2 regions of the Streptomyces sp. NPDC054872 genome follow, and region 1 is predicted to be linked to the other one. Evidence: predicted binding sites of a transcription regulator. Region 1 holds the regulator's gene; the other holds the start of a gene.
The links. The regulator HrcA, encoded in region 1, represses chaperone genes, less so after heat shock. The targets are predictions, from matches to a motif close to TTNGCACTCNGNNNNNCNGAGTGCNAA.
Positions count from the first base shown of each region.

Region 2: a site for HrcA is predicted at 12,037-12,063, ahead of groL (chaperonin GroEL). Genes of this name have one in related genera too.

Region 1 covers NZ_JBSGYY010000007.1:250,747-265,266, reverse strand. Annotated here, with positions in the region: gene ACWGIH_RS11745 (HAMP domain-containing protein) at 1-1,471, opposite strand, end outside; gene ACWGIH_RS11740 (SpoIIE family protein phosphatase) at 1,742-3,664, shown strand; gene hemW (radical SAM family heme chaperone HemW) at 3,988-5,220, shown strand; gene ACWGIH_RS11730 (DUF3097 domain-containing protein) at 5,420-6,253, opposite strand; gene ACWGIH_RS11725 (MBL fold metallo-hydrolase) at 6,288-7,031, opposite strand; gene hrcA (heat-inducible transcriptional repressor HrcA) at 7,233-8,249, shown strand; gene dnaJ (molecular chaperone DnaJ) at 8,250-9,389, shown strand; gene ACWGIH_RS11710 (nitronate monooxygenase) at 9,560-10,657, shown strand; gene ACWGIH_RS11705 (16S rRNA (uracil(1498)-N(3))-methyltransferase) at 10,654-11,412, shown strand; gene ACWGIH_RS11700 (VOC family protein) at 11,440-11,832, shown strand; gene ACWGIH_RS11695 (hypothetical protein) at 11,950-12,510, shown strand; gene ACWGIH_RS11690 (S41 family peptidase) at 12,562-14,520, shown strand, end outside.
Region 2 covers NZ_JBSGYY010000033.1:28,702-43,221, forward strand. Annotated here, with positions in the region: gene ACWGIH_RS31885 (1-phosphofructokinase family hexose kinase) at 1-318, opposite strand, end outside; gene nagA (N-acetylglucosamine-6-phosphate deacetylase) at 476-1,618, opposite strand; gene ACWGIH_RS31895 (ROK family protein) at 1,618-2,586, opposite strand; gene ACWGIH_RS31900 (SIS domain-containing protein) at 2,730-3,623, opposite strand; gene ACWGIH_RS31905 (ABC transporter substrate-binding protein) at 3,756-5,021, shown strand; gene ACWGIH_RS31910 (DUF3263 domain-containing protein) at 5,032-5,325, shown strand; gene otsB (trehalose-phosphatase) at 5,342-6,193, shown strand; gene ACWGIH_RS31920 (alpha,alpha-trehalose-phosphate synthase (UDP-forming)) at 6,383-7,786, opposite strand; gene ACWGIH_RS31925 (hypothetical protein) at 7,881-8,180, opposite strand; gene ACWGIH_RS31930 (glucosyl-3-phosphoglycerate synthase) at 8,264-9,208, opposite strand; SAM riboswitch class I at 9,375-9,509, shown strand; gene thrC (threonine synthase) at 9,527-10,849, shown strand; gene ACWGIH_RS31940 (MoaD/ThiS family protein) at 10,951-11,226, shown strand; gene ACWGIH_RS31945 (cold-shock protein) at 11,651-11,854, shown strand; gene groL (chaperonin GroEL) at 12,192-13,817, shown strand; gene ACWGIH_RS31955 (esterase/lipase family protein) at 13,926-14,520, opposite strand, start outside.

The DNA of each region.
Region 1 (14,520 bases):
TGTCCTTCAGCTCCAGGATCTCGCCGCGCGCCGTCACCGTGATCATCTTGGACAGGTCGCCGTTGGCGACGGCCGTGGTGACCTGGGCGATGTTGCGCACCTGGGAGGTGAGGTTCAGCGCCATGAAGTTGACGTTGTCGGTGAGGTCCTTCCAGACGCCGGACACGCCGCGCACCTGGGCCTGGCCGCCGAGGTTGCCCTCGGTGCCGACCTCGCGGGCGACGCGGGTGACCTCGTCGGCGAAGGCGGAGAGCTGGTCGACCATCGTGTTGATCGTCGACTTCAGTTCGAGGATCTCGCCCTTCGCCTCGACCGTGATCTTCTTGCCGAGGTCCCCCTGGGCGACGGCCGTCGACACCAGAGCGATGTTGCGCACCTGGGAGGTGAGGTTGTCGGCCATGAAGTTGACGTTGTCGGTGAGGTCCTTCCAGACCCCGGACACGCCGCGCACCTGAGCGCGACCACCCAGGTTTCCCTCCGTGCCGACCTCGCGGGCCACGCGGGTGACCTCGTCGGCGAAGGCGGAGAGCTGGTCGACCATCGTGTTGACCGTCGACTTCAGCTCCAGGATCTCGCCCCGGGCGTCCACGGTGATCTTCTGGCTCAGGTCGCCGTTGGCGACCGCCGTGGTGACCTGGGCGATGTTCCGCACCTGGGAGGTGAGGTTGGACGCCATGAAGTTGACGTTGTCCGTGAGGTCCTTCCAGACCCCCGAGACACCACGGGCCTGCGCCCGGCCGCCCAACTGACCCTCGGTGCCGACCTCGCGGGCAACGCGGGTCACCTCGGCCGCGAACGCGGAGAGCTGCTCCACCATCGTGTTGACGGTCAGCTTCAGTTCGAGCAGCTCTCCCGTCGCCTCGACCGTGACCGTCCGCGTCAGGTCGCCCTGCGCCACCGCCGTCGTCACCAGGGCGATGTCACGCACCTGGGCGGTGAGCCGGGCGGCCATCGTGTTGACGGCCTCCGTCACGTCACGCCAACTGCCCGAGAGCCCCCGCACCTTGGCGCGCCCGCCGAGCCGCCCCTCCGTGCCGACCTCGCGTGCGACCCGGGTGACCTCGCCCGTGAAGAGCGACAGCTGGTCGACCATCGTGTTCACCGCGCGGCCAAGCCGTCGCAGGTCTCCCCGCAGCTCACGGGAGCCGTCGTGCAGATCCACGCGCTGGGTGAGGTCACCGCCCGCGACGGCGTTCAGCACGCGCGTCGCGTTGGCCGCGGGGGCGACCAGGGAGTCGAGCAGGGAGTTGGCGTCCGCCACGCGCGTGGCCCAGCTGCCCTGCCCCGGACTCGCGGTGAACCGCTCGTCGAGGTGGCCGTGCCGGATGATCTCCCGGCGTACGCGCGTGAGTTCGCTGTCGAAGTGCAGCGAGCGGTCGAGCATCTCGTTGAACACCGTGTGCAGCTCGGCGACCAGGCCGTGGCCACTCACCGTGACCTTGGTGAAGTCCCCGTCGCGCGCCGACCGCATGGCGGCCAGGAGATTGCGCAGATCGGACGCCGATTCCGGGGCGGTTTCCGAGATGTTCTCTACTTCTGCGTCCGGATCGTTCCCGGCGCGTGGCTGAGGTGTCGATGCTGGTTTCGGTGCCGGAATCCGACCGTAACCGAGCGCGGGCATAGCACTGTTATCACTCATAGCGGCCCACTTCAGTAACTCGGTGCTTATGGGCGTGGCCAGTCTGTCACTCTGTCCGTGTCGGCTGAGGCGTATTCGACCGAACTGCTCAGGAGCCGAAACGTGGGGTCCATTCCGATGCAACGGGAGAACATTTTCCGTGCGTCCACCCAGCCGGGGCACCAGCCCGGCCCGCCGGCGGTGGTGTGCACGTCGCTGCCCGGAAACCCGATGGCGCCCGCCGCCGCACGAAGGTTTGTGCGCGCCGCGCTCGCCGACTGGGTCGAGCTCTCCGTACCCGCCGCCGCGGGTGTCACCGACCGCCTCGCGGACGACGCCGTGCTGCTGGTCAGCGAGCTCGTCACGAACGCCGTCGTGCACGCGGGCACGACGGTCGAGCTGGTGTGCAGGCTCGACGAGGCGGGCCTCGGGGAGAACTGCGACACCCTGGTCATCGAGGTCTCCGACCACCACCCCGCCCGGGCGGTCCGCAGCGAACCCGCGCCCCAGCAGCCCGGCATGCCCGAGTACGGCCGCGGCCTCCAGCTCGTCGCCACCCTCTCCGACTCCTGGGGCATCACCTACCGCACCGGCACCAAGGCCGTCTGGGCCCGCCTCCCCGTCGGCGGCGTACAGGCCGGCCAGGAGATCGAGTCGTACACGAACGAGCAGGCGGCGCAGCGGGGGATGCGCGCCGCCGAGATCCTCGCGCCGATGCCCAGACGGATCACGCACGACACGGAGTGGGTCAACCGCGGCGCGCTCACCTTCCTCGCCGAGGCATCCGATCTGCTCGCCGGCCAGTTCGACGAGGACCTGGTGGCCGCGCTCGCCGGGCAGCTGCTCGTGCCGCGGCTCGCGGACTGGTGCGCCGTCTGGCTCGACGACGAGACGGAGATCGCGCCGCGCGGCTCCGCGGGCGGGGGCACGAGCTCCCGGCTCGCCCGCGTCTGGCACACGAGCGAACAGCGGATAGAGGAACTGCGCCGCAGCCTGGAGAAGGACCCGCCCCAGCTGCCCGACGCGGTGGGCTCCGGCGCCGTCCCCGTGCCCTGGCCCGGCGAGGCGTCGGTGGGAGAGGCCAGCGGCACGGCCCTGGCGTACCGCCTCACGGCGGGCGGCCGTGCGCTGGGCACGCTCGTCATCGGGCGGGCCGGGATGATGCGCTTCGCGGACGAAGTCACCGGCCTCATCGAGGACTTCAGCCGCCGCGTCGCCCTGGCCATCAGCGCGGCGCGGCGCTATCAGCGCCAGGCCACCATCAGCCAGGTCCTGCAGCGCGGCCTCCTGCCGAGCTCCGTCGCCGACATCCCCGGCGTGAGCAGCGGTGTCGTGTACGAGCCGCGGGACAAGGGCGGGCCCGGCGGTGACTTCTACGACGTGTTCCAGGCGGGCAAGAACCGCTGGTGCTTCGCGCTCGGCGACGTCCAGGGCAAGGGCGTCGAGGCGGCCGTCGTGATCGGCCTCGCCCGGCCCTGGCTGCGGCTGCTCGCCCGCGAGGGGTACGAGGTCGCGGAGGTGCTCGACCGTCTCAACCAGCTCCTCCTCGACGACGCCACCGAGGCGGCGGACGCGGCCGCGGCGGTGGTCGCCGTCGCGGGCGGCCAGGGCGTGCCGCCCGAAGGGGCCACCTCCCGCTTCCTCTCCCTCCTCTACGGCGAACTGGTGCCCATGGACGACGGGGGTGTCCGCTGCACGGTGGCCAGCGCGGGACATCCCCTGCCGCTGCTGCTCTCCCCGGACGGGAAGGTCCAGGTGGCGGCCACGCCCCAGCTGCTGCTCGGGGTCGTCGACGACGCGACGTACAAGAGCGAGACCTTCGAGCTGCGCACGGGCGACACGCTGCTCTGCGTCACGGACGGCGTGACGGAGCGGCGTACGGGCCGGCGGATGTTCGACGACGGCGACGGCCTCGCGGCGGCCCTCGCGAGCTGCGCGGGCCTCGACGCGGCTCTCGTGGCGGAGCGGATCAAGCGCATGGTGCACGAATTCTCGGACCGGCCGCCGGACGATGATCTGGCGGTGCTGGTGCTGCAGGCGGAGTGAGGCGGTGTGCGGTTGCTCGGCGGGGGTGTGGTCTGTGTGGCTGGGGGTCCGGGGGTCGTCCCCCGGGTGGGTGCAGCCTCGGGCCGGCCGCCGGATGATGATCTGGCGGTGCTGGTGCTGCAGGCGGAGTGAGGCGGTGTGCGGTTGCTCGGCGGGGGTGTGGTCTGTGTGGCTGGGGGTCCGGGGGTCGTCCCCCGGGTGGGTGCAGCCTCGGGCCGGCCGCCGGATGATGATCTGGCGGTGCTCGTGCTGCAGGCGGAGTGATGTGCGGGTGACGCACGGCAGCGGCGTCCGGGTTCTCCGGGGTGCGGGACAATCGGGGTATGCCTTCCGCACTGCCCGATGGTGAGCCCATGCCCGAGGACGGGGCCCTGCCCGCGTCCGCCCTCGCGGGTGCGGCGTCGCGTCCGCTCGGTTTCTACCTGCACGTCCCGTACTGCGCCACGCGCTGCGGGTACTGCGACTTCAACACGTACACCGCGACCGAGCTGCGTGGCTCCGGCGGTGTGCTCGCCTCACGCGACAACTACGCGGACACCCTGATCGACGAGGTGCGGCTCGCGCGCAAGACCCTGGGCGACGACCCGCGCCCGGTACGGACCGTCTTCGTCGGGGGCGGTACGCCGACGCTGCTCGCCGCGGCCGACCTGGTCCGCATGCTGGGGGCCGTGCGGGAGGAGTTCGGGCTCGCGGACGACGCGGAGATCACCACCGAGGCGAATCCGGAGTCCGTCGACCTGGCCTACCTGAGCGAGCTGCGGGCCGGCGGCTTCAACCGCGTCTCCTTCGGCATGCAGAGCGCCAAGCAGCACGTACTGAAGGTGCTCGACCGTACGCACACCCCCGGCCGGCCCGAGGCCTGCGTGGCCGAGGCGCGGGCGGCGGGGTTCGAGCACGTCAATCTGGACCTCATCTACGGGACGCCGGGCGAGACGGACGAGGACTGGCGGGCCACCCTCGACGCGGCCATCGGCGCCGGGCCCGACCACGTCAGCGCGTACGCCCTGATCGTCGAGGAGGGCACGCAGCTGGCGCGGAGGATCCGGCGCGGTGAGGTGCCCATGACCGACGACGACGTGCACGCGGACCGGTACCTGATCGCCGACGAGGTCCTCGGGGGCGCCGGATTCTCCTGGTACGAGGTGTCCAACTGGGCCACGTCCGATGCCGGGCGGTGCCTGCACAACGAGCTGTACTGGCGCGGGGCCGACTGGTGGGGGGCCGGGCCGGGGGCCCACAGCCACGTGGGGGGCGTGCGGTGGTGGAACGTCAAGCATCCCGGGGCGTACGCGGGGGCGCTGGGTGCTGGGCGCTCGCCCGGGGCCGGGCGGGAGGTTCTCGCTGCGGAGGATCGGCGGGTGGAGCGGGTCCTGCTTGAGCTGCGGCTGCTTGAGGGGTGTCCGTTGTCGTTGCTGAAGCCTGCGGGTCTTGCGGCTGCGGGGAGGGCCCTCGCGGATGGCCTCCTCCAGGCGGGCCCCTACGGGGAAGGGCGGGCCGTGCTGACCCTGCGGGGGCGGTTGTTGGCGGATGCGGTGGTGCGGGACCTGGTGGACTGAGGTTCGGGCGGTCCCTGCGGGGCTTTCCCCAATCCCACCCCTTCCCGAAATTCCGGCTCCGCCGACTCGGGGGCACCGTCATCACCGGCTCCGCCGAGTTCGTCCTCAAACGCCGGACGGGCTGAAATGACCTCGGCCGGGCTGGAGAGCTCGCGTCGGGTGGGGGCGGGACAATCCGCACCCGCACGCGGCAGGCGGGCTATTGGCCCGCCTCCGGCGGTCCCGTGACGAAGTCGATCAACTCCTCCACGCGGCCCAGCAGCGCCGGCTCCAGATCCCGGTAGCTCCGCACCGAGCCCAGGATTCGTTGCCACGCGGCGCCCGTGTTCGGGGGCCAGCCGAGCGCCTCGCAGACGCCCGTCTTCCAGTCCTGGCCGCGGGGGACCCGGGGCCACGCCGCGATCCCCACCGAGGACGGCTTCACCGCCTCCCACACGTCGATGTAGGGGTGCCCCACCACCAGGGCCGAAGAGGAATTCACCTGCGCCGCGATCCGCGATTCCTTCGAGCCGGGGACCAGGTGGTCCACCAGGACGCCCAGGCGTGCGTCGGGGCCGGGGGAGAACTCCTCGACGATCCCGGGGAGGTCGTCGATGCCCTCCAGGTACTCGACGACCACACCCTCGATCCGCAGGTCGTCGCCCCACACCCGCTCGACCAGCTCCGCGTCGTGCCGTCCCTCGACGTAGATCCGCCCGGCACGGGCGACCCGGGCCCGCGCACCCGGCACGGCCACCGAACCCGAGGCGGTACGCGTGGGACGTACGGGAGAGGAAGCAGCGGACGGGCGGACGAGGGTGACCGTCCGGCCCTCCAGGGCGAAGGCGCCCGGCGTCATGGGGAAGACACGGTGCTTGCCGAAGCGGTCCTCCAGGGTCACCGCCGGACCCTCCGCCGTCTTCTCGCAGCGGATCACCGCCCCGCAGAACCCGGTGCTCAGCTCCTCCACCACGAGGTCCGCCTCCGCGGCGACCTCCGGCACGGGCTTCGGCTTCTTCCAGGGCGGAGTGAGATCTGCGGAGTACTGGCGCATTCGCATGACGATAAGAGGAACGGTGTGCGAGCGGCTACGACACGCCGAAGCGAGCCGCCAGTGTGGCGCGTTGCGCGCGGACAAATGCCGCATCGACCACCGCGCCGTGCCCCGGCACGTACAGCGCGTCCTCGCCGCCCAGGTCCAGGAGCCGGTCGAGCGCGGCCGGCCACCGTGCCGGGACCGCGTCAGGACCCGCCTGCGGTTCGCCCGACTCCTCGACCAGGTCGCCGCAGAAGACGATCTCGGGGGTGTCGCCCGTGCCGGGGACCAGGACCGCCAGGTCGTGTCCCGTGTGGCCCGGGCCGACGTTCGCGAGCAGGACCTGCACCCCGCCGCCCAGGTCGAGCGTCCACTCCCCGCACACCGCGTGATGCGGGCGGACGAGCAGGTCAGCCGCCTCCGCCGCGGCGTCCGGGGCGACCCCCTGCCGCACCGCGTCGTCGCGCAGCTCGTCGCCTCCCCTGGCGAGCAGCGCGTCGAGTCCGACCGCGCCGTACACCTCCACGCCCGCGAACGCCGCGGCGCCGAGAACGTGGTCGAAGTGCGGATGCGTCAGGGCGAGATGGGTGACCCGGCGGCTCCCGCCGAGGATGCCGCGCGCCTGGGTGCGCAGTTCCGCACCCTCGCGCAGGGTCGCGCCCGCCTCGATCATCAGCGCCGAATCACCGCCGACGACCAGGCCCGCCGTACAGTCCCAGACCGGCAGCCGCCTGCGTCCCACATGCGGCGCGAGCCGCTCCCAACCCGCCTCGTCCCAAGCCAGTGCCACGTCCATGGAGCCGACGCTAGTCCCGCGCGGGCGGCTTGGCAGCCGTCACTCCGGCCGTCGGACCGACATAGGGTCCGGCCCTTGCCGGGCCCGTACCTCGCAGCCGTACACTGGGCGCGGTGCAGGCTGGCACTCACCTGCGGGGAGTGCCAGGCAAGGCCGCGGGGCAGACGGGTCCCAGGGCGAAAAGGTGGAGGTGTTGCGCGGATGCTCAGTGAACGCAGGCTCGAGGTGCTGCGTGCCATCGTCCACGACTACGTCGGCACCGAGGAGCCCGTCGGCTCCAAGGCGCTCACCGAGCGGCACAGCCTCGGTGTCTCACCGGCCACCGTCCGCAACGACATGGCGGCGCTCGAGGAGGAAGGGTTCATCGCCCAGCCCCACACGAGCGCGGGCCGTATCCCGACCGACAAGGGGTACCGCCTCTTCGTCGACCGGCTCGCGGGCGTCAAGCCGATGGCGGCGCCGGAGCGCAGGGCCATCCAGAACTTCCTCGACGGCGCCGTCGACCTCGACGACGTCGTGGCGCGCACGGTACGGCTGCTCGCGCAGCTGACCCGGCAGGTCGCGGTCGTGCAGTATCCGTCCCTCACGCGGTCGACGGTGCGGCACGTGGAGCTGCTCTCACTGGCTCCCGCCCGGCTGATGCTCGTACTGATCACGGACACGGGCCGGGTCGAGCAGCGCATGATCGACTGTCCCGCCCCGTTCGGCGAGACCTCGCTCGCGGACCTGCGGGCGCGGCTCAACAGCAGGGTCGCGGGCCGTCGCTTCGCGGACGTGCCCCAGCTGGTGCAGGACATGACGGAGTCCTTCGACGCGGAGGACCGCGGCACGGTGGCGACGGTGCTCTCCACACTCCTCGAAACTCTTGTCGAGGAGACCGAGGAGCGGCTGATGATCGGCGGAACGGCCAATCTCACCCGCTTCGGACATGACTTTCCCCTCACCATCAGGCCCGTCCTGGAGGCTCTTGAGGAGCAGGTCGTCCTGCTCAAGTTGCTTGGCGAGGCCACAGATTCGGGCATGACCGTACGGATCGGTCACGAGAACGCCCATGAGGGACTCAGCTCTACGTCCGTGGTCTCCGTCGGCTACGGTTCGGGCAGCGAGGCAGTAGCCAAACTCGGCGTGGTCGGCCCGACCCGCATGGACTATCCGGGAACGATGGGAGCAGTACGCGCAGTGGCACGTTACGTCGGACAGATCCTGGCGGAGTCGTAAGTGGCCACGGACTACTACGCCGTACTAGGCGTGCGCCGCGACGCTTCCCAGGACGAGATCAAGAAGGCCTTCCGGAGGCTTGCGCGAGAGCTTCACCCGGACGTGAATCCGGACCCGAAGACTCAGGAGCGCTTCAAGGAGATCAACGCCGCGTACGAGGTGTTGTCGGACCCGCAGAAGAAGCAGGTCTACGACCTCGGCGGCGACCCGCTGTCCCAGCAGGGCGGGGGCGGCGGTGCGGGCGGTTTCGGGGCCGGTGGCTTCGGCAACTTCTCGGACATCATGGACGCGTTCTTCGGGACGGCGTCGCAGCGTGGCCCCCGGTCGCGCACGCGCCGTGGCCAGGACGCCATGATCCGGCTCGAGATCGACCTGGACGAGGCGGCCTTCGGGACCACCAAGGACATACAGGTCGACACGGCGGTCGTCTGTACGACCTGCAGCGGTGAAGGTGCCGCGCCGGGGACATCCGCTCAAACGTGTGACATGTGCCGCGGTCGCGGTGAGGTGTCGCAGGTCACGCGGTCCTTCCTCGGCCAGGTCATGACGTCGCGGCCGTGCCCGCAGTGTCAGGGCTTCGGCACGGTCGTGCCCACCCCCTGCCCGGAGTGCGCCGGCGACGGCCGCATCCGGTCGCGGCGGACGCTCACCGTGAAGATTCCCGCCGGTGTCGACAACGGCACGCGGATCCAGCTCGCGGGCGAGGGCGAGGTCGGCCCCGGCGGCGGTCCCGCGGGCGACCTGTACGTGGAGATCCACGAGCTGCCGCACGCCGTGTTCCAGCGGCGCGGGGACGATCTGCACTGCACGGTCACCATCCCCATGACGGCCGCGGCTCTGGGCACCAAGGTGCCCCTGGAGACGCTGGACGGCCTGGAGGAGGTCGACATCCGGCCCGGCACGCAGTCAGGACAGTCGGTGCCGCTGCACGGCAGGGGCATCACGCACCTGCGGGGCGGCGGTCGCGGTGACCTCATCGTGCACGTCGAGGTCCTCACGCCGAGCAAGCTGGACGCGGAGCAGGAGCGGGTCCTGCGGGAGCTCGCGCAGCTGCGCGGCGAGGAGAGGCCCACGGGGCAGTTCCAGCCGGGGCAGCAGGGTCTGTTCTCTCGCCTGAAAGACGCGTTCAACGGCCGCTGAGGTTCTGGTGCTCCGGCACCGGAGGGTTTGCCCTCCGGTGCCGGAGCATTGCCGATTTCTGCGGGGTGCCGGGTGGGTGGGCAGGAAAGTCTGTAGCCCGCCGCAGGCGCCCGCGGGCAAGGCGCAAGGGGCGATTCGGCCGCCCGCCCAGGGCATGGCACGATGCGTTCATGCCCACCGCACTGACCGATCTCTGCCGCCTACCGATCGTGCAGGCCCCCATGGCGGGCGGCGCCTCGTGCCCCCAGCTCGCCGCGGCCGTCTCCGAAGCCGGGGGGCTCGGATATCTCGCCGCCGGATACAAAACCGCCGACGGGATGTACCAGGAGATCAAACAGCTGCGGGGGCTCACGAGCCGGCCGTTCGGCGTGAACCTGTTCATGCCGCAGCCCGAGTACGCGGACGCCGCCGCCGTCGACGTCTACCGCAACCAGCTCGCCGGTGAGGCCTCCTGGTACGAGACGCAGCTCGGCGACCCGGACAGTGGCCGCGACGACGGCTACGACGCCAAGCTGGCGATCCTCGTCGAGGACCCGGTGCCGCTGGTGTCGTTCACCTTCGGCTGCCCCACCCGCGACGTCTTCGACGCCTTCGCCCGCGTCGGCACCATCACCGTCGCCACCGTCACCTCGCCCGAGGAGGCTCAGACCGCCCAGTGGTCGGGTGCCGACGCCGTGTGCGTCCAGGGCATCGAGGCGGGCGGCCACCAGGGCACGCACCGCGACAACCCCGAGACGGACGGCGCGGGGCTCGGCCTCCTCTCGCTCATCGCGCAGGTGCGCGACACCGTGCAGATCCCGATCGTCGCGGCCGGCGGTCTGATGCGCGGCTCGCAGATCGCCGCGGTGCTCGCGGCCGGCGCGGACGCCGCGCAGCTCGGCACGGCCTTCCTGGTCTGCCCCGAGTCGGGCGCGAACGCCCTGCACAAGCAGGCCATGACCAACCCGCTGTTCACCCGCACCGAGCTGACCCGGGCCTTCTCGGGGCGCCCCGCGCGGGGCCTGGTCAACCGCTTCATGCGGGAGCACGGTCCCTACGCCCCCGCCGCCTACCCCCAGGTCCACCACCTCACCAGCGGTCTGCGCAAGGCCGCGGCCAAGGCCGGTGACGCGCAGGGCATGGCGCTGTGGGCGGGGCAGGGCCACCGCATGGCGCGCGAGCTTCCCGCCGGGCAGCTCGTGGAGGTCCTCGCGGCCGAACTGGCCGAGTCGAAGGCAGCGTTGGCGGCCGGAGGGCAGCAGGGGGACCAGCCGGGGGGCCAGGCGTGACCGCGCCCGTCTTCGTCGTCGAGACCTTCGAGCCCATCGAGAAGGCGGCCGCGGGTGGCGACGGACGCTACGTCCTCGACGGCCCCGAAGGGCGCCATGCCGTCTCCGTGAAGCGGCTGCACGCCGGTGAGGACGTCGTCCTGACCGACGGGGCCGGGCGCTGGGCGAACTGCGTGGTCGAGGACACCGAGGGCAAGGACCGGCTGATCCTGCGGATGGTCTCCGTACGCGAAGAGGAGCCGCAGGAGCCCCGCATCACCGTCGTACAGGCCCTGCCCAAGGGCGACCGCGGTGAACTCGCCGTCGAGACCATGACGGAGACCGGCGTCGACGCGATCGTGCCCTGGTCCGCGTCGCGCTGCATCACGCAGTGGAAGGGCGAGCGCGGGCTCAAGGCGCTCGGCAAGTGGCGGGCCACGGCGCGCGAGGCCGGCAAGCAGTCCCGCCGGGTGCGGTTCCCCGAGGTGGCGGACGCCATGTCGACGAAACAGGTGGCGGCGCTGCTCGCCTCCGCCGACCTCGCCGCGGTCCTGCACGAGGAGGGCAGCGAGCCGCTGGCCACGGCCGGTCTCCCGGCGGCCGGGCACATCGTCCTCGTCGTCGGCCCCGAGGGTGGCGTGTCACCGGACGAGCTCGCGGCCTTCGCGGACGCGGGGGCGAAGCCGTACCGCCTGGGGCGTAGCGTGTTGCGTACGTCGACCGCGGGGACGGCGGCGGCCGCGCTGCTCCTGGGGCGCACGGGCCGCTGGTCCTGAACTCCCGCGCCGGGTGAGGGAGATGCCGTGGAACTGGCCCAAGTACGGCTGCTCGTATCGGACTTCAGTGCCTGCTACCGCTTCTACGCCGACATCCTCGGCCTCAAGCCGCAGTCGGGGGCGGTGCACGGGCCGTACGAGAAGTTCAGTCCCGCGGTCGGTTCCGCGGGGATCGCGCTCCAGGACCGCTCGATGATGGCCCGGCTCCTCGACGAGCTGGACGAGTCGGCGACCGGCCACCGCTCACTGGTGGTGCTCCGGGTCGACGACCTCGACGCGTACTGCGGGCAGATCGTCGGGCGCGGCGGTGTCATCGCCCAGGGGCCCGCCCCGCTGACCGACCGCATGCGGGCCGCCCATCTCAAGGACCCGGAAGGGAACTTGGTGGAGTTGCAGGAGTGGCTGCTGCTGCGCGGCTGAAGCCGGTCAACTGCTCAGGGCCTCGCGGGAGTTGGACGCAAAGGGGACTGTCGTCAGGCGGCTCGCAGTGGCACTCTGCCGCCCATGGGGGCATTGAGGCGCATACGAGATCGTGCGGTGGAGGTACGTGGACGGCGCCGCCGGGAGCTGTACGCCGTCGGGTTCGCGGGGGCGGCGGTGATCGGGGCCGCCGCGTGTGATCCGACCGCCGGCGGCATGAACACCGCGGCCATCGCCATCACCACGGACGAGATGGCGACCAAGGAGCTGGAGCGGCAGCAACTCGACGTGCTGTGGATCAGCTGCACCGCCCGCTACGAGTCCAAGGTCACACCGTCCAGCGGCTCCCCCGACCGGGACGCCGCGGCCACCGTCGACTGCCAGGGTCAGGCCAAGAACGACAAGAGCTCGGACGGCACCAGCGACATCACCGTCAAGGGTTCGGTGTGGTCCGTCGTCGACGGGCGCTGCGTACGCGGCAACCTCACCGCCAAGGTCGACGGCAAGCAGTGGTTCCGGGTGGACGTGCTCGGCGACTGCGCCGGAGGCGACACATCGGAGCAGCCGCAGGACCCGGACCAGCCGGACCAGCCGGACGAGCCCGACCAGCCGCCCGTCGCGACCGTCACGGTGACCGTCACGCCCCATCCGAGCTGCTCGTGCATCAGGGGCAAGTGATCCAAAACCCTGTCCGGCTCCGCCGACCCTGCCTAGGCTGGCCGTGTGACACTGACTGGGCACTCTGCGTATCTCCGGTTTCCCCATCTGCGCGGCGAGTTGGTCGCCTTCACCGCCGAGGACGACGTCTGGGTCGCGCCGCTCGACGGCGGCCGGGCGTGGCGCGTCAGCGCCGACAACATGCCGGTGAACCACCCCCGGTTCTCCCAGGACGGGACCACCGTCGCCTGGACGTCCACGCGTGACGGCGCCCCCGAGGTGCATGTCGCCCCGGCCGACGGCGGACCTTCCGAGCGCCTTACGTACTGGGGCAGTTCACGCACCTCGGTACGCGGCTGGACCCCGGACGGGCGGGTCCTCGCCGTCAGCACGGCAGGCCAGGCCTCGCTGCGCCGCAGCTGGGCGCGGGCCGTCCCGCTGGACGGCGGGCCTGCGGACACGCTGCCGTACGGACTCGTGGGCGATGTCGCGTACGGCCCCCGGGACGGCCAGGTCCTGCTGCTCTCCGCGCCGATGGGGCGCGAGGCCGCCTGGTGGAAGCGCTACCGCGGCGGCACGGCGGGCAAGCTCTGGATCCGGCGCGGGGACACCGGCACGGACGCGGACGGCGGCGAGGCCCGCTTCGTACGCGTCCACGAAGAGCTCGACGGGAACATCGAGTACCCGCTGTGGGTGGGTGAGCGTGTCGCCTTTCTCTCCGATCACGAGGGCGTCGGAGCCGTCTACTCCTCGCTCGCCGACGGCTCCGAGTTGCGCAGGCACACCGGCATCGACGGTTTCTACGCCCGGCACGCCGCTACCGACGGCACGCGCGTCGTGTACGCGTCGGCGGGTGAACTCTGGCTCCTGGACGACCTGGTGGACGCCGCGCCCCGCCGTCTCGACATCCGCCTCGGCGGCCAGCGCGCCGACCTCCAGCCGCACCCCGTGAGCGCGGCACGCTGGTTCGGTGCGGCCGCTCCCGACCACACGGGGCGGGGCAGCGCCGTCTCCGTGCGCGGCGGCGTGCACTGGGTGACGCACCGCGAGGGGCCCGCCCGCGCGCTCGCCGCCGAGCACGGGGTGCGCGCACGGCTGCCGCGCACGTTCCGGGTCGACGGCGAGGAACACGTCGTCTGGGTGACGGACGCGGAGGGCGACGACGCGCTCCAGTTCGCGCCGGCCACGGGCCTCGCGCCCGGCGCCACCCCGCGCAGGATCGCCGCCGGGCAGCTGGGCCGGGTCCTCGGGCTCGCCGTGGCACCCGACGGGAGCCGGGCCGCCGTCGCCTCGCACGACGGCCGGGTGCTCCTTGTCGAGCGGGAGAGCGGTGAGGTGCGTGAGGTCGACCGCGGGGAGCACGGCGACGCCACCGGGCTCGTCTTCTCGCCCGACTCGGCCTGGCTCGCGTGGTCGCATCCGGGGCCGAGTCCACTGCGGCAGCTGAAGCTGGCCAACACGGCCGATCTCTCGGTGTCCGACGCGACGCCACTGCGGTTCCGTGACTACGCGCCCGCGTTCACCCTCGACGGGAAGCATCTGGCGTTCCTGTCCGCGCGGGCCTTCGACCCCGTCTACGACGAGCACGTCTTCGACCTCGCCTTCGTCGGAGGATCGCGGCCCCACCTCATCACCCTTGCCGCCACCACGCCCTCGCCCTTCGGGCCGCAGCGCCATGGGCGGCCCTTCGAGGCTCCCGACAAGGACGAGACCCCGGACAGCGAGGGCTCGCCCGTCACCCGCATCGACCTCGACGGTCTCGCCGACCGCATCGTGCCGTTCCCGGTCGAGGCCGCCCGGTACTCGACGCTGCGGGCCGCCAAGGACGGCGTCCTGTGGCTGCGGCACCCCGTGCGGGGCGTCCTCGGCGCGTCCCGGGCCACCCCGTCCGACCCCTACCCGCAGACCGAGCTCGAGCGCTACGACCTGGTCCAGCAGCGCATCGAGGAACTGGCATCGGACGCCGACCACTTCGCCGTCAGCGGGGACGGCAAGCGGGTGCTGCTGTGGGCCGACGGAAAGCTGAAGGTC
Region 2 (14,520 bases), on a different contig from region 1:
GTTCAGCTGTGTGGTGTCGCCGGTCGCCGCGTCGACGACGGCGAGCGTGCGGCGGGTGGCGCCGGCGACGGGCACGAGGGCGTCCGTGACGCGGGGATCGCGCGTCAGGCGCTCGTGCAGGACGCGGCCCGTGTCGCCGCCCGCGAAGCCGGTCACCGTCACGTCGTGGCCGAGGGCGGCCAGGACGCGGGCGACGTTCAGGCCCTTGCCGCCGGGCCGTTCGATGACCTCGGTGACGCGGTGCGAGGCGTGCGGGACGAGGGCGGGGACGCGGTAGGTGATGTCCAGGGCGGCGTTCAGCGTCACTGTGAGGATCACTCGTCACTCACCCCCGAGTTCGCTTCCGGACGCGCTTGCCGCCCGTCTCCTGCCGGGGCTGATCATGCCAAAGAGAAGGCGGTTGGCCCAGGGGTCCGGGCCAACCGCCTTCTCTTCGTTGCCTCTTCAACGGGTGGTGAAATCATCCCAGTTGCGCCTAATGGGGCGCAACCACCCACTCGCCCTTGCGCATGACGCCCTTCAGGTCGAACTCCGCGTCCAGAACCACCAGGTCGGCGTCCTTGCCGGGTTCGAGCGAGCCGATCTCGTCGTACATCCCGAGGAGCCTGGCCGGGTTGGCGGAGATGGCCCGCACGACGTCCTCGACCGGCAGTCCGTCCACGGTCACCGAGCGCTTGAACGCACGGTCCAGGGTCAGGGTCGAGCCCGCGATCGAACCGCCCTCGACGAGGCGCGCGACGCTGTCCTTCACCTCGACCTCCAGCGGACCGAGCATGTACCGGCCGTCCCCGAAGCCCGCCGCGTCCATGGCGTCCGTGATGAGCGCGGTGCGGGCGGCGCCCGCGTGGTGGAAGGCCAGCTCGAACGCGGCGGCGTGCAGATGCGTGCCGTCGTTGATCAGCTCGACCGTGATCCGCTCGTCCTCCAGGAGCGCGGCGATCGGGCCGGGCTCGCGGTGCCCGATGCCCGGCATCGCGTTGTAGAGGTGCGTGGCGACGGTGGCGCCCGCGTCGATGGCCTGCACCGTCTGCTCGTACGAGGCGTCCGTGTGCCCGATGGCAGCGATCACACCGTGCTCGGCCAGGAGGCGTACGGAGTCGATGCCGCCCGGCAGCTCGGTGGCCAGCGTCAGCATCTTCGCCCGGCCGCGGGCCGCGTCGATGAGCTTGCGGACCTCGGCGGGGTCCGGGTCGCGCAGGAGCACCTCGCTGTGCGCGCCCTTGCGGCACGGTGAGATGAAGGGGCCCTCGAAGTGGATGCCCGCGATGTCGCCCTGCTCGGCCAGCTCGCTGAGCATCCCCGCCCGCTGGGCGAGGAAGTCCATCTCGCCGGTGACGGTGGAGGCGACGAGCGTGGTCGTGCCGTGCAGGCGGTGCGTGTGGACGCCCTTGAGCACCTCCTCGACCGTGCCGGAGGTGAAGGAGGCGCCGCCGCCGCCGTGGTTGTGGATGTCGACGAAGCCGGGGACCACCCAGTGGCCGGGCGGGAGGTCGATGGTTTCGGCGTGCGCGGGAGCGCTCCCGGAGATGCGCTGACCGTCGACGATCACACGGCCGCCGGTGACCGTCCCGGTGGGCAGGACCACCTGAGCACCGGCGAGAACTTTGCTAGCGGCCATCAGGCGGTTACCTCCGTGGATGGGGCGGGGTCGGGAGCGGGGTCGGTTCCTTCGAGCAGATCCCAGGCGAGCAGGCCCGCGCCCAGGCACCCGGCGGTGTCCCCCAGGGCGGCGGGGACGATGAGGGGCTGGGTCTGGAACTGGACGATGCGTTCCGTCATGGCCGCCCGCAGGGGTGTGAACAAGGTTTCCCCGGCCTCGGCGAGACCGCCACCGATGATCAGCGTGTGCGGGTCCAGGAGGGTGAGGGCCGTGATGAGGCCGTCGGCGAGCGCGTCGACCGCGTTCTGCCAGACCTCCCGGGCGCGCGGGTCACCCGACTCCACGGCCTTCGCGCAGTCCGCGGCGTCCGCGTCCGGGTCGCCGCTCGCGCTCGCCCACGCCTCGCTCACCGCGGACGCGGAGGCGAGCCGCTCCAGGCAGCCGCGCTGGCCGCAGCCGCACAGCGGGCCGCCGGGGCGCACGATGATGTGCCCGATCTCGCCCGCCGAGCCGTGGGCGCCGGGCTCGATGCCGCCGCCGATCCCGATCGCCCCGGCGATGCCCGTGCCCAGGGGCACGAAGAGGAACCGGTCGGCGCCCTTGCCCGCGCCGATCCGCCCCTCGGCGAGGCCGCCGGTGCGGACGTCGTGGCCGAGCGCCACCGGGATGCCTTCGAGCCGCCGGCTCAGGAGGTCGCGCATCGGGACGTCGCGCCAGCCGAGGTTCGCGGCGTAGACCGCTGTGCCGCGCTCGGTGTCGACGATGCCGGGGATCGCGACGCCGGCCGCGGCGGCGGGCTCCCCGAACTCCCTGATCCCATGGGCGCGCAGATCGGCGGCGAAGTCGAGGATGGACTCGACCACGGCGTCGGGACCGCGTTCCCGGCCGGTGGCCCGCCGCGCCTCGTGGAGGAGCGCGCCGTCCGCCCCGACCAGGGCGGCCTTCATTCCGGTGCCGCCCACATCGAGGGCGATGACGTGTCTCACGGGGGACAGTGTCGCGCCTACGCCGCGAGAGGTCTAGTCCACTTCGCCCAATCGCCGGGATCCCTCGGTGGGCGGGGGCCCTGAAACCGCCGCTTCGCGGCGATGTCTCCCGCCCACCCACCCGTTCACCCCGAAGTCACCCGCTAGCCCAGAATGACGCTCCGCGTCAGGTTCCGCGGCCGGTCGGGGTCGAAGCCCCGGGACTCGGCCAGGGCCACGGCAAGCCGCTGGGCCCGTACGAGATCCGCCAGGGGATCCAGCTCCTCGCGGGCCACCAGCTCCCCGCCGACCCGGGCGACATCGCCCGCAAGTCCCTCGGGAAGCACGCCGAACATCCACGCCACCCGGCCGGGACCCGTGATGGAGATCGGCCCGTGGCGGTACTCCATCGCCGGGTACGACTCCGTCCAGGCGCCCGCGGCCTCCCGCATCTTCAGCGCGGCCTCCAGGGCGAGACCGTACGTCCAGCCCCGCCCGAGGAACGTCCACTGCTCGGCGCCGACCACGGAGGCGGGCAACGGCTCCGACACCGCGAGCTCCGCGTCGACCGCCGCGTCGGCGATCGACTTCACGCCGGGGATGTCGCCGAGCCCGGCCCGCAGGAAGGCGAGCGCGGTCGTGGCGAAGCGGGTCTGGACGACCGACTCCTCGTCCGCCCAGTCGAGGACCGCCACCGCGTCGGCCGCGTCCATGACCGGGGTCTTCGGATCGGCGGTCAGGGCCGTGGTCGGGACCACGCCCTTCAGCGCGCCGAGGAGATCGAGGACCTCCGTCGTCGTACCGGACCGGGTGATGGCCACCACCCGGTCGTACGTCCGCCCCGCCGGGAACTCCGACGAAGCGAAGGCGTCCGTCTCGCCCTGCCCGGCCGCCTCGCGCAGCGCCGCGTACGCGATGGCCATGAACCACGACGTCCCGCACCCCGTGACGGCCACCCGCTCGCCCGGCTTCGGCAGCCCGTCGAAGGTGAGAGCGGCCTCGGCCGCCCGGTGCCAGCAGGCGGGCTGAGTTGCTATCTCTGCTGCGGTACGCGACATGCGTCGAGACTCCTTGCCGGTGGGCTGTCAGTGGTACGCCGTTGCACAAGCGATACTGAGGTGGTGTAGACCTCGTGTCCATACGCGAGGGAAAATCGCAGTTCACGTAGATCATCGAGGGTGGGAACAGCTGTGCAGCGGCGCGCGACAGGACTGACCGCGGCGATAGCCGTACTGGGCATGGCGGCGGTGCTCGCCGGCTGTGGCGGTCCGGGCGACTCCGGCGACGTCACCCTCAAGCTGGTGGCCGCCGACTACGGCGACTCCAAGGCCAACAGCTCCCAGAAGTACTGGGACAGGATCGCCGAGAAGTTCGAGGCCGAGAACCCCGGCATCAAGGTCGACGTCAGCGTCTACTCCTGGACCGACGTGGACCGCAAGGTCAAGGACATGGTCAAGGCCGGCGACGCCCCCGACATGGCCCAGATCGGCGCGTACGCCGACTACGCCGCGGCGGACAAGCTGTACCGCACCGAGGACCTGGTCTCCATCTCCACCCAGGCCGACTTCATGGCCCCCCTCTCCGAGGCGGGCGAGGTCAAGCGCGTCCAGTACGGCATGCCGTTCGCCTCCTCCACGCGTCTGCTCTTCTACAACGAGAAGATCTTCAAGGACGCCGGCCTCACCCCGCCGCAGAGCTGGCGCGAGCTGGCGGCCGACGCCAAGACGCTCAAGGCGCGCGGCGTGAAGATCCCCTACGCCCTGCCGCTCGGCAAGGAAGAGGCGCAGGCCGAGACGATGCAGTGGCTGCTCAGCGGGGGCGGCGGCTACACCGACAACGTCGGCACGTACGACATCGACTCCACGCAGAACGTGAAGACCTTCACCTGGTTGAAGGACGAGCTGGTCGGCAAGGGCCTGACGGGCCCCACGCCGCCCGCCAAGCTCGACCGCGCCGAGGCCTTCGCCGCCTTCACGCGCGGCGACGTGGGCATGCTCAACGGCCACCCCACGCTGATGCAGATGGCCGCGAAGAAGGGCGTGAAGTACGGCATGGTGCCGATGCCCGGGGTGAACGGCCACACCCAGGCCACGATGGGCGTCGCCGACTGGATGATGGCCTTCAAGCAGCGCGGCAACGGCGAGGAGATCGGCAAGTTCCTCGACTTCGCCTACAGCACGAAGAACGTCCTGGACTTCTCGCGCGAGTACGACCTGCTGCCGGTCACGAACTCCGCCGCCGAGGAGATGACGGGCAACAAGAACGACAAGGCGCTCGCCGAGTTCCTCGACGAGCTGCCCACCTCGCAGCTGTACCCCGTGGGCAAGACGTCCTGGGCGCAGGTGTCCGTCCAGGTCAAGAAGTACATCGGCAAGGCAGTCGACACGAACGGCAATCCGGCGTCGATCCTCAGCCAGATCCAGTCCAAGGCGGCGACCGAGGAGAACTCGGAATAGCGTGACCGGCATGACCGATGGCACGGACGGCGACGCGAGGGACGGCGACGTGAAGGGCGGCGACGCGTTCCCCGACACCGGCCTCTCCGAGCGGGACCGCGCGATCCTCGCCCTGGAGCGCCGGGACTGGGTGACCGGACCCGGCGCCAAGGAGCGGGCCGTGCGCGAGCAGCTCGGCCTGGTGCCGGTCCGCTACTACCAGCTCCTGAACGCCCTGCTCGACGATCCCCGCGCCCTCGCGCACGATCCGGTCACCGTCAACCGGCTTCGGCGGGTCAGGGAGTCCCGGCGCGGGGAGCGTTGAGCGTAGGGTCGGGCCCATGGGTGACCTTGAGTACTCTCCCGAGCTGCCCGAGCCCGTGACCTCCGCCGGGCGCGAGGGTCTCGCCGCGCTGCTCGCGCGCCCCGGGAAAACCGTGATCGCGCTCGACTTCGACGGCACGCTCGCTCCGATCGTGGCCGACCCCGAGCAGGCCCGCGCCCACCCCGGCGCCGTCCCCGCCCTCGCCGCGCTCGCGCCGAAGGTGTGTTCCGTCGCGGTCGTCACCGGGCGTCCGGCGGGTGTGGCGGTGCGGTACGGGGGCCTCGCGGGCGTGCCCGGCCTCGAACACCTCGTCGTGCTCGGGCACTACGGCGCCGAGCGCTGGGACGCCGTCTCGTCCACCGTGCACGCGGCGGAGCCGCACCCCGGCGTGGCGGCCGTGCGCGCCGAACTGCCCGGTTTCCTGGACACGATGGGCGCGTGGCGCGGGACGTGGATAGAGGAGAAGGGCCGGGCGGTCGCCGTCCACACCCGGCGTGCGGCCGATCCGCAGGCCGCCTTCGAGGCGCTGCGGGACCCGCTGGCCGAGCTGGCGTCCCGCCACGGCCTCATCGTCGAACCGGGGCGCCTCGTCCTGGAGTTGCGGCCCCCCGGCATGGACAAGGGAGTGGCCCTCGCGGACTACGTACGGGAGGTGGGTGCTGAGACCGTGCTGTACGCGGGCGACGACCTGGGCGACCTGCCCGCCTTCGCGGCGGTGGAGAAGCTGCGTTCCGATCAGGTGCGGGGGCTGCTGGTGTGCAGCGGCAGCGCGGAGGTCGCCGAGCTCGCCGACCGCGCGGACCTCGTGGTGGACGGGCCCAAGGGGGTCGTGGCCCTGCTGGCAGCAATTGCCGCCCGGCTTCCCTGACCGCAAGGGACTTGTCCCCGACCCCGCCCCTTCCCGAAAACCGTGCCTGCGCCCCGGACCTGCCTGGGGCTCCGCCCCAGACCCTGACAAGACGGCCTCAAACGCCGGCCGGGCTGAAATAGCCTAGGCAGTACAGGGCCCTCGCGCCGAGCGAGTTTTCGGGAAGGGGCGGGGTCGGGGACAGAAAAACTAGCCCGCCAGCGCCCGCAGCTGGTCCAGGAACCACTGGGCAGGAGGCAGAGCGGTGGCCGCCGCGGCGAGGCGCTTGGTGCGTTCCGCTCGTTCCTCCAGGGGCATGGTCAGTGCCGTGTGCAAGGCCGCGGCGGTCCCCGTCACGTCGTACGGGTTGACCACCACCGCGTCCTCGCCCAACTCCTCGAACGCCCCCGCCTCCCGGGAGAGAACAAGAGCGCACCCCTCGTCCGAGACGACGGGAACCTCCTTGGCCACCAGGTTCATCCCGTCCCGGATCGGGTTCACCAGGGCCACGTCCGCCAGGCGGTACGCCGCCAGCGAGCGGGCGAAATCGTCCTTCACGTGCAGGACGACCGGTGTCCAACCCTCCACCCCGTACTCGGAGTTGATCTCGTCCGCGAGTGCCTGCACGGATGCGGTGTAGTCGCGGTACACCGCGAGATCCTGCCGCGACGGGTAGGCGAACGCGACATGCACGACTCGCTCCCGCCACTCGGGCCGCGAGGCGAGCAGTTCCCGGTACGCCCGCAACCCCCGCACGATGTTCTTCGACAGCTCCGTCCGGTCCACCCGGACGATCACCTTCCGGTCGCCGGAGCCCCCGATCTGCTCCCGCAGCGCGACAAGACGCTCCTCCACGTCCGCCCGCCGCGACCGCTCCCGCAGGAAGTCCGCGTCGGCCCCGAGCCCGTGCACCCCGATCCGCGTCCCCGACGTACCACCGAGGACGGCGACGCAGCACTCCGTGAACGCGTCCGCCCACCGGCCCGTGAGGAACGCCGCGCGGTCGGCGCCCAGGACGCCGCGAAGGAGCTGCTCCGCGATGTCGTCCGGCAGCATCCGGAAGTAGTCCACCGGCGCCCACGGCGTGTGCGAGAAGTGGCCGATGCGCAGGTCGGGGCGCAGCTCCCGCAGCATCCCCGGCACCAGCGCCAGGTGGTAGTCCTGGACGAGGACCGCGGCGTCCGCGCCCGCACTCTGCGCGAGCGCTTCGGCGAAGGCCCGGTTGTAGGCCTCGTACGACGCCCACTGCGCCCGGAACTCCGGGCCGAAGGCCGGTTCGAGCGGCGTCTGGTAGAGCATGTGGTGGACGAACCACAGCACCGAGTTCGCGATGCCGTTGTACGCGTCGGCGTGCACCCGCGGGTCGATGTCGAGCATCCGCACGCCCGGCTCACCCACCCCGCGCCGCACGGCCTCCCGGTCGCCGTCGCCCAGTGCCGCGCAGACCCACAGGGTCGCGTCGCCGCTGTCGGAGTCGCCGATCGCGCTGAGCCCGGAGACGAGCCCGCCTCCGCCCCGTTTGGCCGTCAGTTCCCCGTTCTCCTCCAGGGTGTACGTGACGGGGCCGCGGTTGGACGCGACGAGGACCTGGGCGGAGGCGTGCTCGGAGACCATGTGGCGAACCTAGCCCCTGGGGCGGGCACTCAAACGTACGGCCGGACCCCGACGGCCCGGCCGTACACAATCGGCGCCGGTTCAGCCGTGGCGGCTAGTCACGCCTGCTCCTCGCGGCCGCCACCGCCAGCGCGCCCAGGGCGCACAGGGAGATCGCCAGACCCGCGTACAGCATCGTGTCCGAGTCGCTGCCCGACTTGGCCAGTTGCCCCGTGGCGCCCTCCCGGCGCACGGGCTCGCCCCCTCGCTCCCGTGGCGCGGGCCGCTCCTGCGCCCACCGGGTGATGTCGTCGGTGTGGCTGATCCTCGGTCCGGTGCCGGCATCCGCCGCGGCGGCGGGCGCGATGGCCGCGCCGAGTGCTCCAGCCGCGAGGGCGGCCGTCGCCAAGGCCACGGCACCGACGCGTAGCGCGCTTCCCTTTGCTCGTCTGACCCACATAAGTGGGGAATGTAGACAAAATGCCCGGCTCGGGGTGGTTACGCCACGCGGCGAGCCGTGTACTCCGCGATGCCGCACATCGGCGGGCGCTCCTCCGTGTCCACCGAATGGGTCCGCGGCTCGAACCCCTGCTCGCCCCGTTCGAACTGGGTGAGCTCGGGCCGTACGAGATGGCCGCGCGCGAGCCGCAGCTGCGCCGTCCGGTAGATCGCCGCCGCCATCCGGCCGAGCGCCTGCCCGTCCTGGTGCCGGTGCTTGCGCACCCCGACATCGACCTGCGCGAGCGCGTCGAGGCCCACGGTGTGCAGCGCGTCGACGAGCAGCCCCAGCTCCACTCCGTAGCCGACGGGGAACGGCAGCCGCTCCAGAAGAGACCTGCGCGCCGCGTACTCGCCGCCCAACGGCTGCACGAATCCCGCCAGTTGGGGCCAGTGCATGTTGAGCAGCGGGCGCGCCATCAGCTCGGTCACCCGGCCGCCCTGGCCTGCGGTCTCGCCCAGGGGGCGGTCGTACATCGCCTTCACGAAGTGCACGTCGGGCTCCGTGAGCAGCGGGCCCACGATGCCCGTCACGAAGTCCGCCGAGAACTCCCTCAGGTCCGCGTCGACGAACGCGACGATGTCACCGCCGGTCACCAGGAGCGAGCGCCACATGACCTCGCCCTTGCCGGGCACGGACGGCACGCGCGGCAGGATCGCGTCCCGGTGCACGACCCGTGCGCCCGCCTCCCGCGCGACCTCGGCCGTACGGTCCCGCGAGCCGGAGTCGATCACCACGAGCTCGTCGACGAGCGCGGCCTTCTCGACCAGCTCCCGGCGGATCTCGGCGACGATCTCGCCGACCGTCCCCTCCTCGTCGAGCGCGGGCAGGACGACACTCACCGAGGCCCCCGACGCCCGCTTGGCGGCGACGAGTGCGCTGAGCGGACGGTCGGCAACGGACCAGGAACGCCTGGTCAGCCAGCGCTCGGCCTCTTCCAGCACGGGTGGCTCCTCCTGTGTGTGGCCTACATGTGATCCATCTCGCGGTTCGGACGACTATCTCAAGGGTCCAGGCCGTCGGTTACAGTCTTGAACAACGCCGATGACCATCGCATGCCGGGGTCATCGCGTAACAAATGCCTCGGGCCCCTGAAGCCCGGCGCCATACCGCTCATCCAGAGGGGCAGAGGGATACGGCCCGTTGAAGCCCCGGCAACCATCCCGCCGACCGCGCACGCGAGGTCTCGGTGGGGAAGGTGCCAATTCCGTCTCGCGGCGAGATGCGTCGCGAGGAAGATGAGGAGAAAGGGCCTCGCCTCCATGGCTGCGCAGACTGTCGCAACGAACGACACCACCCCCTCCACCACCACGGCTGCTGACCGGGGGTCCGTGGACCTCGGCCCCGCATCGGGCCTCTCCTGCCGCGAGTGCGGCGAGCTCTACGCCCTCGGCCCGATCTTCGCCTGCGAGGCCTGTTTCGGCCCGCTCGAAGTCGCGTACGACCTGCCGACCGGTGACCCCGAGGCGCTCCGCAAGCAGATCGAGTCCGGCCCCGACAACATCTGGCGCTACGCCCCGCTGCTTCCCGTCCCGGCGAACGTCGCCGAGAAGCCGAACATCAACCCCGGCTGGACCAAGCTCGTCAAGGCCGACAACCTCGCCCGCGAGCTCGGCGTCGAGCAGGGCAAGCTGTTCGTCAAGGACGACTCCGGCAACCCGACGCACTCCTTCAAGGACCGCGTCGTCGCGCAGGCCATCGAGGCGGCCCGCGCCTTCGGCTTCACCACCCTCTCCTGCTCCTCCACCGGCAACCTCGCGGGCGCCGTCGGTGCCGCGGCGGCCCGCGCCGGCTTCCGCTCCTGCGTGTTCATCCCGCACGACCTGGAGCAGGGCAAGGTCGTCATGGCCGCGGTCTACGGCGGCGAGCTCGTCGGCATCGAGGGCAACTACGACGACGTGAACCGCTTCTGCTCCGAGCTCATCGGCGACCCGCTCGGCGAGGGCTGGGGCTTCGTGAACGTGAACCTGCGGCCGTACTACGGCGAGGGCTCCAAGACCCTCGCGTACGAGATCTGCGAGCAGCTCGGCTGGGTCCTGCCCGACCAGCTGGTCATCCCGATCGCCTCGGGCTCGCAGCTCACGAAGATCGACAAGGGCCTCAAGGAGCTCATCGCGCTCGGCCTCGTCGAGGACAAGCCCTACAAGATCTTCGGCGCCCAGGCCGAGGGCTGCTCGCCGGTGTCCACCGCCTTCAAGGCCGGGCACGACGTCGTGCGCCCGCAGAAGCCGGACACCATCGCCAAGTCGCTCGCCATCGGCAACCCGGCCGACGGGCCGTACGTCCTGGACATCGCGCGTCGCACGGGCGGTGCGGTCGAGGACGTGAACGACGAGCAGGTCGTCGACGCGATCAAGCTGCTCGCCCGGACCGAGGGGATCTTCGCGGAGACCGCCGGGGGTGTGACGGTCGGTGTCACCAAGAAGCTGATCGAGGCGGGGCTCATCGACCCCTCGCTGACCACGGTGGTCCTGAACACGGGTGACGGTCTCAAGACCCTGGACGCTGTTGCCGAGACCTCTCAGGCGACGGCCACGATCAAGCCGAGCCTCGACGCGTTCCGCGCCGCCGGGCTCGCCGACTAGGCGCCGTAGGGCCTGACCGCCGTTCTCGACGGCGGTCGTGGTCCGTCCTCGCGCAGTTCCCCGCGCCCCTGAAGGGGCCCCACACACCCCGAGGTGAATCCATGAGCGTCAAGGTCCGCATCCCCACCATTCTCCGCACCTACACCGGCGGTCAGTCCGAGGTCGCCGCCGAGGGGGCGAACCTCTCCGAGGTCATCGCCGACCTGGAGGCCAAGCACGCCGGCATCGCGGCCCGCGTCCTGGACGACCAGGGCAAGCTGCGGCGCTTCGTGAACGTCTACGTGAACGACGACGACGTCCGCTTCGAGCAGGGCCTGGAGACCGCCACGCCGGACGGCGCGGGCGTCTCCATCATTCCCGCCGTCGCGGGTGGTTGATCCTTTAAGGAAATACCCTGCGTAATCCTTGTTGCCCCCTCCGCGAGAGAAACGGAGGGGGCAATTCCATGTGGTTGAGCGCGGTACAGTTGGGAAGCGAGCTTCCCCGTTTGTGCCGAGCGCATATACGAAGTCGCCCCGAGGGCGACAAGAAGTAGCCAAAGTGCACCGCCCATTTGCCCTTCTCGTGGCATTTGCCTGGCCCGACTTGCCCTGAACTCCGGTGAATTCTCCGCATATTACCGATCAGGCGTGCCCAGAATTCTCGTCCGATTGACCTGTTGCAGAGGGCAGTTGGACAGATACATTCAGCCGCGGTCGACGCGTTCCGGCGCACGCCTCCACAACCCATTGGGGGGGTGAGGTCTGACCCGGGTCCGCGAAGTGCGGGTCCGTGCAAGGGCCAGTAATAGGGGAGTTAGGCATGGCTCAGGGCACCGTCAAGTGGTTCAACGCGGAGAAGGGGTACGGCTTCATCGCGGTCGACGGTGGTGCGGATGTTTTCGTCCACTACAGCGCGATTCAGATGGACGGCTACCGCACCCTTGAAGAAGGTCAGCGAGTGGAGTTCGAGATCTCGCAGGGCCAGAAGGGTCCGCAGGCGGACATGGTCAAGCTCGCCGTCTGATCTCGGCGCGATCGGCCAGCGAACTTAGCGAGTGACGAGGGGCCCGTATCCCGACAGGGGTACGGGCCCCTCGTGCGTCCCCGGGGGCGCGCCCCCCTGGAGCACTCCGGGGCGCCCCCTCGTACGTCTGGGATCCGTAAGAGGCGCTTGCACTCGTAGGGGTCGAGTGCTAATCATTGGGCTTAGCACTCTCCGAGTGAGAGTGACAGAACTTGGATCGGGTCGGTGAGGCCCGCAGGCCGGGTGGGGCAAGGAACCACAAGGTCTGCAGGCCGTCCGTCGCGGGCGCTGGCGCGATCCGGAAGCATGCCACCCCTGTCCGGGAGGACCACTTCACATGGCCAAGATCATCGCGTTCGACGAGGAGGCACGGCGCGGCCTCGAGCGCGGCATGAACCAGCTCGCCGACGCCGTCAAGGTGACCCTGGGCCCCAAGGGTCGCAACGTCGTCCTCGAGAAGAAGTGGGGTGCCCCCACGATCACCAACGATGGTGTTTCCATCGCCAAGGAGATCGAGCTCGAGGACCCGTACGAGAAGATCGGCGCCGAGCTGGTCAAGGAGGTCGCGAAGAAGACGGACGACGTCGCCGGTGACGGCACGACGACCGCGACCGTCCTGGCGCAGGCGCTGGTCCGCGAGGGCCTTCGCAACGTGGCCGCCGGTGCCAACCCGATGGCCCTCAAGCGCGGCATCGAGAAGGCCGTCGAGGCCGTCTCGGGCGCCCTGCTCGAGCAGGCCAAGGACGTGGAGACCAAGGAGCAGATCGCTTCGACCGCCTCCATCTCCGCCGCCGACACCCAGATCGGCGAGCTCATCGCCGAGGCGATGGACAAGGTCGGCAAGGAAGGCGTCATCACCGTCGAGGAGTCGCAGACCTTCGGGCTCGAGCTTGAGCTCACCGAGGGCATGCGCTTCGACAAGGGCTACATCTCGGCGTACTTCGCCACGGACATGGAGCGTATGGAGGCGTCGCTCGACGACCCGTACATCCTGATCGTGAACTCGAAGATCTCGAACGTGAAGGACCTCCTTCCGCTCCTCGAGAAGGTCATGCAGTCCGGCAAGCCGCTGCTGATCATCGCCGAGGACGTCGAGGGCGAGGCCCTGTCGACTCTGGTCGTCAACAAGATCCGTGGCACGTTCAAGTCCGTCGCCGTCAAGGCGCCGGGCTTCGGTGACCGCCGCAAGGCCATGCTCGGCGACATCGCCATCCTCACCGGTGGCACCGTCATCTCCGAGGAGGTCGGCCTCAAGCTGGAGAACGCCGGTCTCGACCTGCTCGGCCGCGCCCGCAAGGTCGTCATCACCAAGGACGAGACCACGATCGTCGACGGCTCCGGTGAGAGCGACCAGGTCCAGGGTCGCGTCAACCAGATCCGCGCCGAGATCGAGAACTCGGACAGCGACTACGACCGCGAGAAGCTGCAGGAGCGCCTGGCGAAGCTCGCCGGCGGTGTTGCGGTCATCAAGGCCGGTGCCGCGACCGAGGTCGAGCTCAAGGAGCGCAAGCACCGCATCGAGGACGCCGTTCGCAACGCGAAGGCCGCCGTCGAAGAGGGCATCGTCGCCGGTGGTGGCGTGGCCCTCATCCAGGCCGCCGCTGTCTTCGAGAAGCTTGAGCTCGAGGGCGACGAGGCCACCGGTGCCGCCGCTGTGAAGCTGGCCCTGGAGGCCCCGCTGAAGCAGATCGCGGTCAACGCCGGCCTCGAGGGTGGTGTCGTCGTCGAGAAGGTGCGCAACCTGACCGTCGGCCACGGCCTGAACGCCGCGACCGGTGAGTACGTCGACATGATCGCCGAGGGCATCCTCGACCCGGCGAAGGTCACGCGCTCTGCCCTGCAGAACGCCGCGTCGATCGCCGCGCTGTTCCTCACCACCGAGGCCGTCATCGCCGACAAGCCGGAGAAGGCGGGCGCTGCCCCGGCCGGCGGCGGCATGCCGGGCGGTGACATGGACTTCTGATCTGCCTCTGGCTGATCGGCGGTTCATCGCTGTACGCGAACCGAGGGCGGTACCTCCCACTGGGGGGTGCCGCCCTCGGGCGTTGTGCCGTGCAGGAGACCGCGGGGCCTACGGAAGCCGCTCCACGATCCAGGTGCAGAGTTCTTGCGTGATCAGGGTGTGGGCCTCGTTGTGGGTGGCGCAGAGGTACTCGTCGAGCTCGCTGTCCTCGGACTGTTCCGGGAACGGGTCGTGGAGCTTCTCGTGGGTGTCGATGTCGCGGAGCGCGACCGCGCTGACCGCCGGGACGAAGCAGTGCTCCCGGATCTCCGCCTCCGAGCCGAGGCCGATGATCGCCGGGATCTTGTCCAGCTCGTCCGCGAGGATGCCGAAGCCCTCCAGGGTGCCGCCGGGGGCGCCGTCGATCTCGGGCAGGCCCGAGGTGCGGATCTGCGGCTTGCGCAGGGTCACCACCCGCAGTTGCGCGATGAGTTGGTCGTCGCCCGCCCGCTGCGTGTACAGGTGGGTGCCGGTGATGGCCAGGCCCTTGCCGTGGAACGCCCGCTCGCCGGGGGCGATGCCGTTGGCCACGCCGGTGCGCACGCCGTTGGCGACGCCGATCTTCCGCGGGCGCCTGGGCCAGCCGCCGACCCGTGCCAGCTCGGCGAGGAACTCGACGCGCTCCTTGTCCGTCTCCGGGGTGTCGTTCCACTCCGCGATGTGC